Regions from separate parts of the Variovorax sp. PBL-E5 genome, predicted to be linked through region 1. Evidence: riboswitches for the same ligand, from Rfam matches in the RefSeq annotation. Region 1 holds a riboswitch; each other region holds the start of a gene.
What was found. A riboswitch is a leader RNA that binds a small molecule or an ion and turns the genes downstream of it on or off. The one in region 1 is predicted to bind glycine.
Positions count from the first base shown of each region.

Region 2: linked by a shared signal. The riboswitch ahead of WDLP6_RS02410 (FAD-dependent oxidoreductase) and the one ahead of gcvT (glycine cleavage system aminomethyltransferase GcvT) in region 1 are both predicted to bind glycine.
Region 3: linked by a shared signal. The riboswitch ahead of WDLP6_RS21050 (D-amino acid dehydrogenase) and the one ahead of gcvT (glycine cleavage system aminomethyltransferase GcvT) in region 1 are both predicted to bind glycine.

Region 1 covers NZ_LR594671.1:2,184,913-2,188,153, reverse strand. Annotated here, with positions in the region: gene WDLP6_RS10705 (electron transfer flavoprotein-ubiquinone oxidoreductase) at 1-423, shown strand, start outside; gene WDLP6_RS10700 (hypothetical protein) at 629-1,126, shown strand; glycine riboswitch at 1,165-1,263, shown strand; glycine riboswitch at 1,281-1,393, shown strand; gene gcvT (glycine cleavage system aminomethyltransferase GcvT) at 1,440-2,615, shown strand; gene gcvH (glycine cleavage system protein GcvH) at 2,671-3,045, shown strand; gene gcvP (aminomethyl-transferring glycine dehydrogenase) at 3,083-3,241, shown strand, end outside.
Region 2 covers NZ_LR594671.1:493,523-496,763, reverse strand. Annotated here, with positions in the region: gene WDLP6_RS02420 (hypothetical protein) at 1-480, opposite strand, end outside; gene WDLP6_RS02415 (helix-turn-helix domain-containing protein) at 601-1,335, shown strand; glycine riboswitch at 1,489-1,596, shown strand; gene WDLP6_RS02410 (FAD-dependent oxidoreductase) at 1,669-2,913, shown strand; gene WDLP6_RS02405 (FIST signal transduction protein) at 2,936-3,241, opposite strand, start outside.
Region 3 covers NZ_LR594671.1:4,343,032-4,346,272, forward strand. Annotated here, with positions in the region: gene WDLP6_RS21045 (PDR/VanB family oxidoreductase) at 1-953, opposite strand, end outside; glycine riboswitch at 1,109-1,198, shown strand; glycine riboswitch at 1,214-1,318, shown strand; gene WDLP6_RS21050 (D-amino acid dehydrogenase) at 1,406-2,710, shown strand; gene WDLP6_RS21055 (porin) at 3,096-3,241, shown strand, end outside.

The sequences.
Region 1 (3,241 bases):
GTGCTGCGCGGCCACATCCCATGGACGATTCACCGCACCGAGGCCGATCACCAGCGCCTCAAGCGGGCATCGGCCAGCAAGAAGATCGCCTACCCGAAACCGGACAACAAGCTCACCTTCGACCGGCTGTCGTCGGTCTTCGTGAGCAACACCAACCACGAAGAGAACCAGCCCGCGCACCTGACGCTCAAGGACGCGACGGTGCCGACCCGGATCAACCTGCCCGACTACGCCGGCCCCGAGAGCCGCTACTGTCCCGCCGGCGTGTACGAGTTCGTGCCGGATGAGGGCGGCAAGGAGCGCCTGCAGATCAATGCGCAGAACTGCGTGCATTGCAAGACCTGCGACATCAAGGATCCGACGCAGAACATCGTGTGGGTGACGCCCGAGGGCGGCGGCGGGCCGAACTACGTCGGCATGTGACGGGCTTTCTCCCTCCTCCTCTGGGGGAGGGTTGGGGTGGGGGCACCGGGCCTTTGAACTGTGCGTTGCGCGTGACGTGAGGCCGGAGCCGGGAATTCGCCCCGGCCGACAGCCTCAACAGAAATCGCACCCTTCGAATCACCCATTCACAAAGCCGTCACACCCACCCCCGATGCTGCAAGGCTCGCCCGCAAGCCAGCATCCCATGTTCCTCATCAAGACCGACAAGGCCCATCAAGAACTCCAGCCCGGCCGCCGGACCCTCGGCCAGCGTGAGCGCGCCCTGCTGCTGATGGCCAACGGCCATCGCTCGGTGACCGACTTCGGCGAGCTCTTCGGCGGCCGCGAGCAGGCCAGCCGCGTCGCGGCCCAGTTGATGGACACCGGCTATCTGCAGCACCGCCAGCCGGCCCCGCAGCCCGAACCCGCCGTGGCCGTCGCCGCCGATGTCTTCGACGGCAAGCGGTCGCTCGCCACCACGCGGATGTTCCTGTTCGACCTCTGCGAGCGCATGTTCGTGCGGCGCGACCCGCCGCTGGCCGAACGCTTCCGTGAGGCCTTGCGCGCAGCGCGCGACCGCGAATCGATGCTGGCGACGGCCAACGCCATGCTCGAGGCGATCGAGCAGGCCGCCGGCGCCGAGCGCGCCGAATCGATCCGCGAGCGCATCGACAAGCTGCTGCCCGCCCTGCCCCTGCATTGAACCGATCGGCGGCGCCGGGCGCCACCGATCCCTTACACTCACCAGGGTCAGGAGAGAGCCCCGCCCCGCGGAGCCGCCGAAGGCGCAGGTCCCACCGATCCACGGGCCCGAACGCTCAGGCAAAAGGACTGACGAAGCGCCGATCTTTTTCGCGCGTTTCCTTGCTGGAGAGAGCCGGCCCGCCGCGCAAGCGCAGGGCCGTCCACCGAAGGAGCAAACCCCGATCGTGGGGCGAATCTCTCAGGTAAAGCGGACAGCAGGGGTGGCCCATGGCTCGCGCCATGGAACGAGACTGCCCCTTTTGGAGAGTGCCTTGGCCTCCTCATCCGCATCCGCATCCGGTGACGATCTTCAGAAGACACCGCTGTACGACCTGCACGTGGAACTCGGCGCACGCATGGTGCCCTTCGCCGGCTATTCGATGCCCGTGCAGTACCCGGCCGGCCTGATGGCCGAGCACAAGCACACGCGCAGTGCCGCCGGCCTGTTCGACATCTCGCACATGGGCCAGCTCCGGCTGGTCGGTCCCGACGCCGCGGCCGCGTTCGAAACCCTGATGCCGGTCGACGTCGTCGGGCTGGCGGCCGGCCGGCAGCGCTACGGCCTGCTGCTGAACGACGACGGCGGCATCCTCGACGACCTGATGTTCTTCAACGAAGGCAAGGATTCGCTCTTCGTGATCGTCAACGGCGCCTGCAAGAAGGCCGACATCGCCCACATCACCGTGAAGATCGGCGCACGCTGCCAGGTGCAGCCCCTGCCCGACCACGCCCTGCTGGCGCTGCAGGGGCCACAGGCTGCGGCGACGCTGGCGCGGCTGTCGCCAGGGATCGAGCGCTTCGTCTTCATGACCGGCGGTGCGGTGCAGATCGGCGGCATCGCCGCCTTCGTCACGCGCAGCGGCTACACCGGCGAGGACGGCTTCGAGATCTCGGTCGCCGCGCAGGACGCCGAGGCGCTGGCCCGCCTGCTGCTCGCGCAGGCCGAGGTCAAGCCCGTCGGCCTGGGCGCACGCAATTCGCTGCGGCTCGAAGCGGGGCTGTGCCTCTACGGCAACGACATCGACGAGACGACCACGCCGGTCGAGGCCTCGCTCGGGTGGGCGATGCAGAAGGTGCGCCGCGCCGGCGGCGCGCGCGAGGGCGGCTTTCCCGGCGCCGCGAAGGTGCTGGCGCAACTCGTCGCCGCCAGCGGCACGGCCGGCCACCTCGACCACCACACGCTCAAGCGCAAGCGCGTCGGCCTGGTGGCGCTGGAACGCGTGCCGGTGCGCGACGGCACGCTGCTCGAATCCTTCGAAGGCCAGCCGATCGGCCACGTGACCAGCGGCCTGCTCGGCCCCACGGTCGACCGGCCGGTCGCGATGGCCTATGTGGCGCTCGCCTACGCCGAACCCGGCACGCGCATCCAGGCCATGGTGCGCGGCAAGGCGGTGCCGATGGAAGTCAGCACCATGCCCTTCGTGCCCGCCCACTACTTCAGAGGCTGAGCCTCGACCCGATTCCTTCCATTCAAGCGGCCCATTTTTTCCAGGAGATTCCTTCATGACCATCAAGTACACCAAGGACCACGAATGGGTCCAGCCCGGGGACGGCAACACCGCCACGGTCGGCATCACGCTGCATGCGCAGGATGCGCTCGGCGACGTGGTCTTCGTCGACCTGCCCCCGATCGGCAAGACCTTCGCGCAGGGCGAGATCGCCGGCGTGGTCGAGTCGGTCAAGGCCGCGGCCGACGTGTTCATGCCCGTGTCGGGCGAGATCACCGAAGTCAACGAAGCGCTGCGCGCCGACCCTTCGCTGGCCAACAGCGACCCGACCGGTGCCGGCTGGTTCTTCAAGGTGCGCCTCGGCGAGCCGGCGCAGCTCGACGCGCTGCTCGACGCCACGGCCTATCAGAAATTCGCCGACGAAGCCTGATTCGCCCCCTCCCTGCCCGACCGCACGACTGCCCTCCATGCCGACGCCCGTCCAGACCTCCTTACCCTCGCTGCGCTATCTCGAGAACGCCGAGGAATTCATTGCCCGCCACATCGGCATCGAAGCCGCCGACGAGGCACCCATGCTGTCCGCCATCGGCTCGAAGTCGCGCGCCGAACTGATCGACGGCATCGTG
Region 2 (3,241 bases), 1.7 Mb from region 1:
CGGCCAGCCGGCGCGTGCACTGACCCGTTCGCAGACGGCGAAGCCGACCAGCCCCGCGAAGGCGACCGCCATGCCGGCGCGGTCCGCCGCCAGGCGCAGGTCGTCGGGCTGCAGGTGGTAGAAGGCCGAGCCGGCGGCGGTGAGGATCAGGCCGGCGAAGAACATCCAGGCGCAATCGAGGGCATTGACCGGCGGATGGACCATCGATGGCGGCAGCGGCACCGCATCCAGCACGTCTTCATGCGCCCGGTCGAGCCAGTGCAGCCAGCGCAGGCCCCAGAGCCCGATGACCAGGAAGGGCAGGTTGCTGAGCACATCCATCGCGTTCGGCAGCCCGTGCCAGGCCTGGGTATCGGCGAACACGGCCGGCGGCAGTTCGGTCGCTTGCAGATCCGGCCCGGCGACCGCAACCAAGGTCAGCAACGCGAACACGGACAGCAGGCCGCGCTCGCGGCGGGAAAGGGAAGACAGCAGGGACATGGCGGACTCCGTGGGGTGGCGGTGGGGCGGAATGTAGGTTGCCAACCCCCTCTCGGGCATCGAAAATCGATACGGAGCAATTTCCAACGCCCCTTGGTATCAACAGGCAATACTCTTCCCATGAGCACCACCGTCGACCTCGTCCAGGCCCTGAAGAACGAACTCAAGAATGCCCGCATGACCTATGCGGATCTCGCCAAGTCGCTCGACATGGCCGAGTCCAGCGTCAAGCGCATGCTCGCCAAGGGCGACATGCCGCTCACGCGGGTCGACGCGATCTGCCGCGCACTCAAGATCGATTTCGCCGAACTCGCCCGCCGTGTGGCCGACGATCAGCCCTTGCTGAAGGAGCTGACGCTCGAGCAGGAAAATGCCGTGGTCAAGGACAAGAAGCTGCTGCTGGTGGCGATCAACGTGCTGAGCCAGTGGACGCTGGAGCAGATCGTCACCGCCTACCGGATCAGCCAGGCCGAGTGCATCGGCTACCTGGCCCAGCTCGACCGCATCGGCATCATCGAGCTGCGTCCGCTGAACCGCTACCGCCTCAAGCTGGCCAAGACCTTCCGCTGGCGCCCGCATGGCCCGGTGATGGATTTCTTCCGCGAGAACGTGGTGCTCGACTACTACAAGGGCGGCTTCGACGGGCCGGCCGAAGGCCTGCTGCTGGTCCACGGCTCGATCAGCCGCTCGCTGGCGCCCGCCTTCCTCGAACGCCTGCAGCGCGTGGCCCAGGACTTCGCCCAGCAGCACCAGACCGACCAGAAGCTGTCGCCCAAGGAACGCGAGGGCTATACCTTGCTGCTCGGCATGCGCAACTGGGAATTCGAGCTTTTCACGCGCCTGCGCCGGGCTTGAGCGGGTCGCCCACATGATTCAAGAAACCGGTTTCTGCGCTGGACTACCGATCGCAGAAAAGCGGATGATCCCCACCATCCCACCGATGGCGCAAACTCCCATGAACGCTCAGGTGAATCGCCGAAGGCGATTCGGTCACTGCATCGTTGTTGATCAATCGCCGACTGGAGAGCCGCCGCGGCACGCGGCGCTCCGAAGGAGCAAGCCCGCTGCGGGTCGCACGCGGGTGAATCTCTCAGGTACAAGGACAGGGGAGCGGCAGTCTGAACCCCGGGTGAAGGCCGCCATCCGCGCCGCCACCCGCCGTTCGTGCCATCCCCAAAGGATACGGACATGCGCGTGATTGTTCTGGGCGCCGGCCTGCTCGGCGTCGCATCGGCCTACTACCTGCAACAGCTGGGCCACGAGGTGACGGTGGTCGACCGGCACGCGAGCCCCGCGGCCAAGGCGCGCGGCCGCGTGAACCGCCATGAGGAAGGCGCCGCAGCGCAGCCGGCGGCACTGTCCTCATCCCCTGCCGGCACGAAGCGCAAGGAATCGGCGCTGTACAGCCGCCTGCGAAGGCACTTGGCCCGGCTGCTCGACCGTGCCATCGGCGAACGCCGCAAGTCCGATCCGTTCGAGCATCTCGTTCGCCTGGCCGCCTACAGCCGCGAAAGCGTGCGCGCGCTGAGCGACGAAGCCGGCATGCCCCAGAGCGCGCGCACCGCAGGCCTGCTGAGCCTTTACACGGACGCTGCCGCTTTCGAGGACCGCACGGCCCGCGCCGCGCACTGGAACAGGCTGGGCTGCGAAGAACGCCTGCTCTCGCCCGAGGACGCGCTGCGCATCGAGCCGGCGCTGCAGGCGATGCGCATAGGCCTCGCCGGCGCGGCCTATACGCAGGACGACCCGGCGCGCGATCCGGCCCAGTTCGCGGCCAGCCTCGTCTTCCTGTGCCGCGCGGCCGGGGTCCGCTTCGCGATGAAGCACACGGTGGTGTCGCTGCACGAGCGCGAGGGCCGCATCGACCACGTCGAACTGCGCGATGCCGGCGGCCGGCCCACGGCCATGCGCGCCCAGGCCTATGTGCTCGCGCTCGGCGCGGCCGGCGCGCCGCATGCGCAGCAACTGGGCATCGCGATGCCGCTGCGCCACCTGCGCGAGTACATCGTCACGATGCCGATCAAGGATGCCGCCCGCGCTCCGCGCGTAACCCTGCGGGACCGCCAGGGCAAGCTGCGCATCACGCGCATCGAGACGCCGGCGGGCGATTCCCTGCGGGTCTCGGGCTTCGCGCGCGACCGCCTCGACGAGGAAGGCGAAGCCGACTCCGATCGCTTCGACGCCATCCTGCGCCGCTTCGAGCAGTTGTTCCCCGGCGCCGCCGACACGGCGCACGCCACGCTCGAAACCGTCGGGCATGCGGTGAGCCGGAACGGGCTGCCCATGATCGGCAAGACGCGGCTGCCCAACCTGTTCCTCAACACCGCGCCCGGCGCGCATGGCTGGGTGCACGTCTGCGGCGCCGGCAAGTCGATCGCCCGGATCATGAGCGGCCTGCGGCCCGAACTCGAGTTCGCCTTCCGCGGCATGTAGGCCGGCGCAGGCCGCCTCGCGCTCAATCGGCGCCGATGAAGACCGTCAGCACGCCGGTGTAGCCGTACAGGTGATGCCGCGCGATCTCGCCGGCCGCGAAGAAGCCGACCAGCGGCACGTCGCCGAGCGCATGCCGCACGATCTGCAGCTCCGCGCCGGGCGCGCCGAAATGCGGGCCGCCGCGGCCGGAGCAGCTCACGTACACCGCGCCCGCGATGCGGCGTGCGGGATGGGGCGCGGCCTCGGCCTCGCCGGCCGCGACCGCGCGCGCCGTCGCCAGCGTCTGCTCCTCGGGTTCGAGTTCCTCGCGGATCTCGGCACAGACACG
Region 3 (3,241 bases), 2.2 Mb from region 1:
AGATCGAGAACGAGGTGTTCGCCGACGCAGCCCGACACGCAAACCATCATCGTCCGGTTCGAAGCGCGCTCCTCGCTCGAGAGCACCGAATCCCGGTGCGCCGGAATGCCCTCGAGCACCCGTGTCTCGCAGGCGCGGCAGACGCCCTCGCGGCAACCGCAATCGGCGTCGATGCCGGCTTGGTGCAGGGCATCGAGCAGCGCGACGCCCGGCTGTACGGCAAGGGTCCGGCCGGTGCGCGCCAGCGTCACCGTGTAGGGATGCTGCTGCCGCGACACCCCGTGCCCCGCATCCGCCGCAAAGCGTTCGACATGGACCTTCCTGAAGCCGAGTTCCTCGCAGATGCGTTCGAAGGCAGCAATCATCGGCGCCGGCCCGCAGCAATAGAAATCGCTCGCCGCCGGTTCGCCCGAGAGGAATTCGCGCAGATCGGGCGGCCTTCCCTGCTCTTCGTCGAAGTGGAAGCTGACGCTCTTCGACGACCCGAGCCGTTCGCAGAATGCTGCCTCCGGCCGGGACCGCGCGCAGTACAGCAGCGACGCCGGCTTGCCCAGCGCCGCGAGCCGCTCGTGCATGGCGAGGATCGGCGTGATGCCGATGCCGCCCGCCAGCAGGACCGACCTCGACGCTTCGGTATTCAGCGGGAAATGATTGCGCGGCGGCGAGATGTCCAGCATCGACCCGACCGCGAGCCGCTCGTGGACATGGCGCGATCCGCCGCGGCTGTTCCTGTCGTTGAGGATGGCGATCCGGTAGCGATCGCCTTCGGTGTCCGGGTTCAGCAGCGAGTAGCTGCGGACCAGATCCGGCGCCAGGTGCAGGTCGATGTGCGCCCCGGGCTCGAAGACCGGCAACGCTTCTCGCGTGCGCGGACGCAGCTCGAGGCTCACGATGTGCCGGGCTTCGCGGCGGACGGCGCTCACCGTCACGTGCAAAAGAGAAGAGCTGTTCATGGTCGCTTCGCGTTTCGATATCCGATAGGGCAGAAGCGAAAATTGTCGAAGGCCGTGGACGAAAGAAAAAATCGTTCCTTTGGATGCGAGGCATCGCGCGAAGTGATGCATCGCGTCGCACGCGCTCATCGACCGCGCGCCCTGCTTCGGTTAGACTCGCGCTCGCAGGAGAGCAGGCCGCGCGAGCGGCCTCACCGAAGGCGCAAACTCCCATAAACGCTCAGGTCGGCTCACGTGATGAGCCCGTACTGCAACCATCGTCAGAGCCGTCTGGAGAGCCATCACGCCACGTGATGCACCGAAGGAGCAAGCCCGCTGCGCCGCAGAGGGTGAATCTCTCAGGTACCGAGGACAGGGGGAGCGGCAACTTGAACATGCGTTCCGGTTGCTTTTCTTTTTGCAGCATCCGTTTCGCCGTGTTCGAGCGCCAAAACCTCGAAGGGGTTCTTGACATGCGCGTGATCGTTCTCGGCGCCGGCCTGCTCGGCGTCACCTCGGCCTACTACCTCCAGCAACTCGGCCACGACGTGACCGTGATCGACCGGCAGGCCACGCCGGCCGCCGAAACCAGCTTCGCCAACGGCGGCCAGATCTCGGTCAGCCATGCCGAGCCCTGGGCCAACCCGAGCGCGCCGCTCAAGGTGCTGCAATGGCTCGGCAAGGAAGACGCACCCCTGCTCTTTCGCTTCCGCGCCGACATGCGGCAGTGGCTCTGGGGCCTGCAGTTCCTGCGTGAATGCACGCCGGCGCGCACCCGCCACAACATCGAGCAGATCGTGCGGCTGGGCACCTACAGCCGCGCGACGCTGCAGCAGCTGCGCCGCGACACCGGCCTCGACTACGAGCAGCGCACGCAGGGCATCCTGCACTTCTACACGACCCAAAAGGAATTCGATGGCGCGCTCAAGCCCGCCGAGCAGATGCGCGCACTCGGCTGCGAACGCCAGGTGATCTCGGCCGACGAAGCCGTGCGGCTCGAACCCGCGCTGGCTCATATCCGCCCGCAGCTGGCCGGCGCCACCTACACGGCCGAGGACGAGTCGGGCGACGCCAACCGCTTCGCGCGCGAGCTGGTCAAGCTCTGCCAGGCGGCCGGTGTGAGGTTCCTCATGAGCCACACGGTGACCGCGATCCGCGAGGCCGGCGGCAGCATCGACCACGTCGAGGCGACCGACAGCGAAGGCCGCTTCCAGCGCATCCGCGGCGATGCCTTCGTGCTCGCGATGGGCTCGCTCAGCCCCCTCTATGCGGCGCCGTTGGGCATCCGGCTGCCGATCTATCCGGCCAAGGGCTATTCGGTCACGCTGCCGGTCATCGATGCCTCGAAGGCCTATCAGGTCTCGCTCACCGACGACGAATACAAGCTGGTGTTCTCGCGCTACACCTCGGCCACGGGCGACCGCATGCGCATCGCCGGCACGGCCGAACTCAACGGCTACGACCGCGACCTGAACCGCGTGCGCTGCGAGGCCATCGTGCGGCGCGTCGAGCAGCTGTTCCCCGGCGCCGGCGACACGACGCAGGCCCAGTTCTGGACCGGGCTGCGCCCCGCCACGCCGAGCAACGTGCCGCTGATCGGCGCCACCCGGTTGCCGAACCTGTTCCTCAACACCGGCCACGGCACGCTGGGCTGGACGCACGCCTGCGGTTCGGGCAAGTCGATCGCGCGCATCGTGAGCGGACTCGCGCCGGAGGTGGATTTCGCCTTCACCGGCGCGACGCCGCGGCCGCCGGTCCTCGGCTTGCAGGGCGCGTAGTTGCGCCGGAGTGATGGCGCAGCTATTGCGCCATCACATGGCTGCCATCGGAAAGAACGATTTTCCCATCGGTCGTTCGCTCTCTATTCTCGGGCTGCACCTGGCGCTTCATTGATGCCTGCCGAACAATTCAAAGAGGTTCACCCGATGTCCCCACGGATCCATCCCCGCATCGCACTGCGCCGGCATTCGGTGTGGACATAGCGCATTGACGACGGCGGCGGCCGGTCGCGTTCGACCGCGCCCCGCGTCCGCAGGCAACCCGCCTGCACATCACGCCCTTTCTGCCCACAAGGCCCGCCGCGGCGGCCTCGGACAGGCGCGCGCGTGCGCGATCCCTGTGCGCTGCCGTGAGCCGGCCGTCGATTCCCAACGGAGACATGCAATGAAGAGAAAAATATGGCTGACATCGGTGGCGCTGGCCGCCGCCGGCGCGGCCTCGGCCCAGTCGTCCATCACCGTGTTCGGCACGATCGATACCGCGATCAGCGGCTACTCGAACCGCTCGACGGACCCGAACGGGCCGACGCT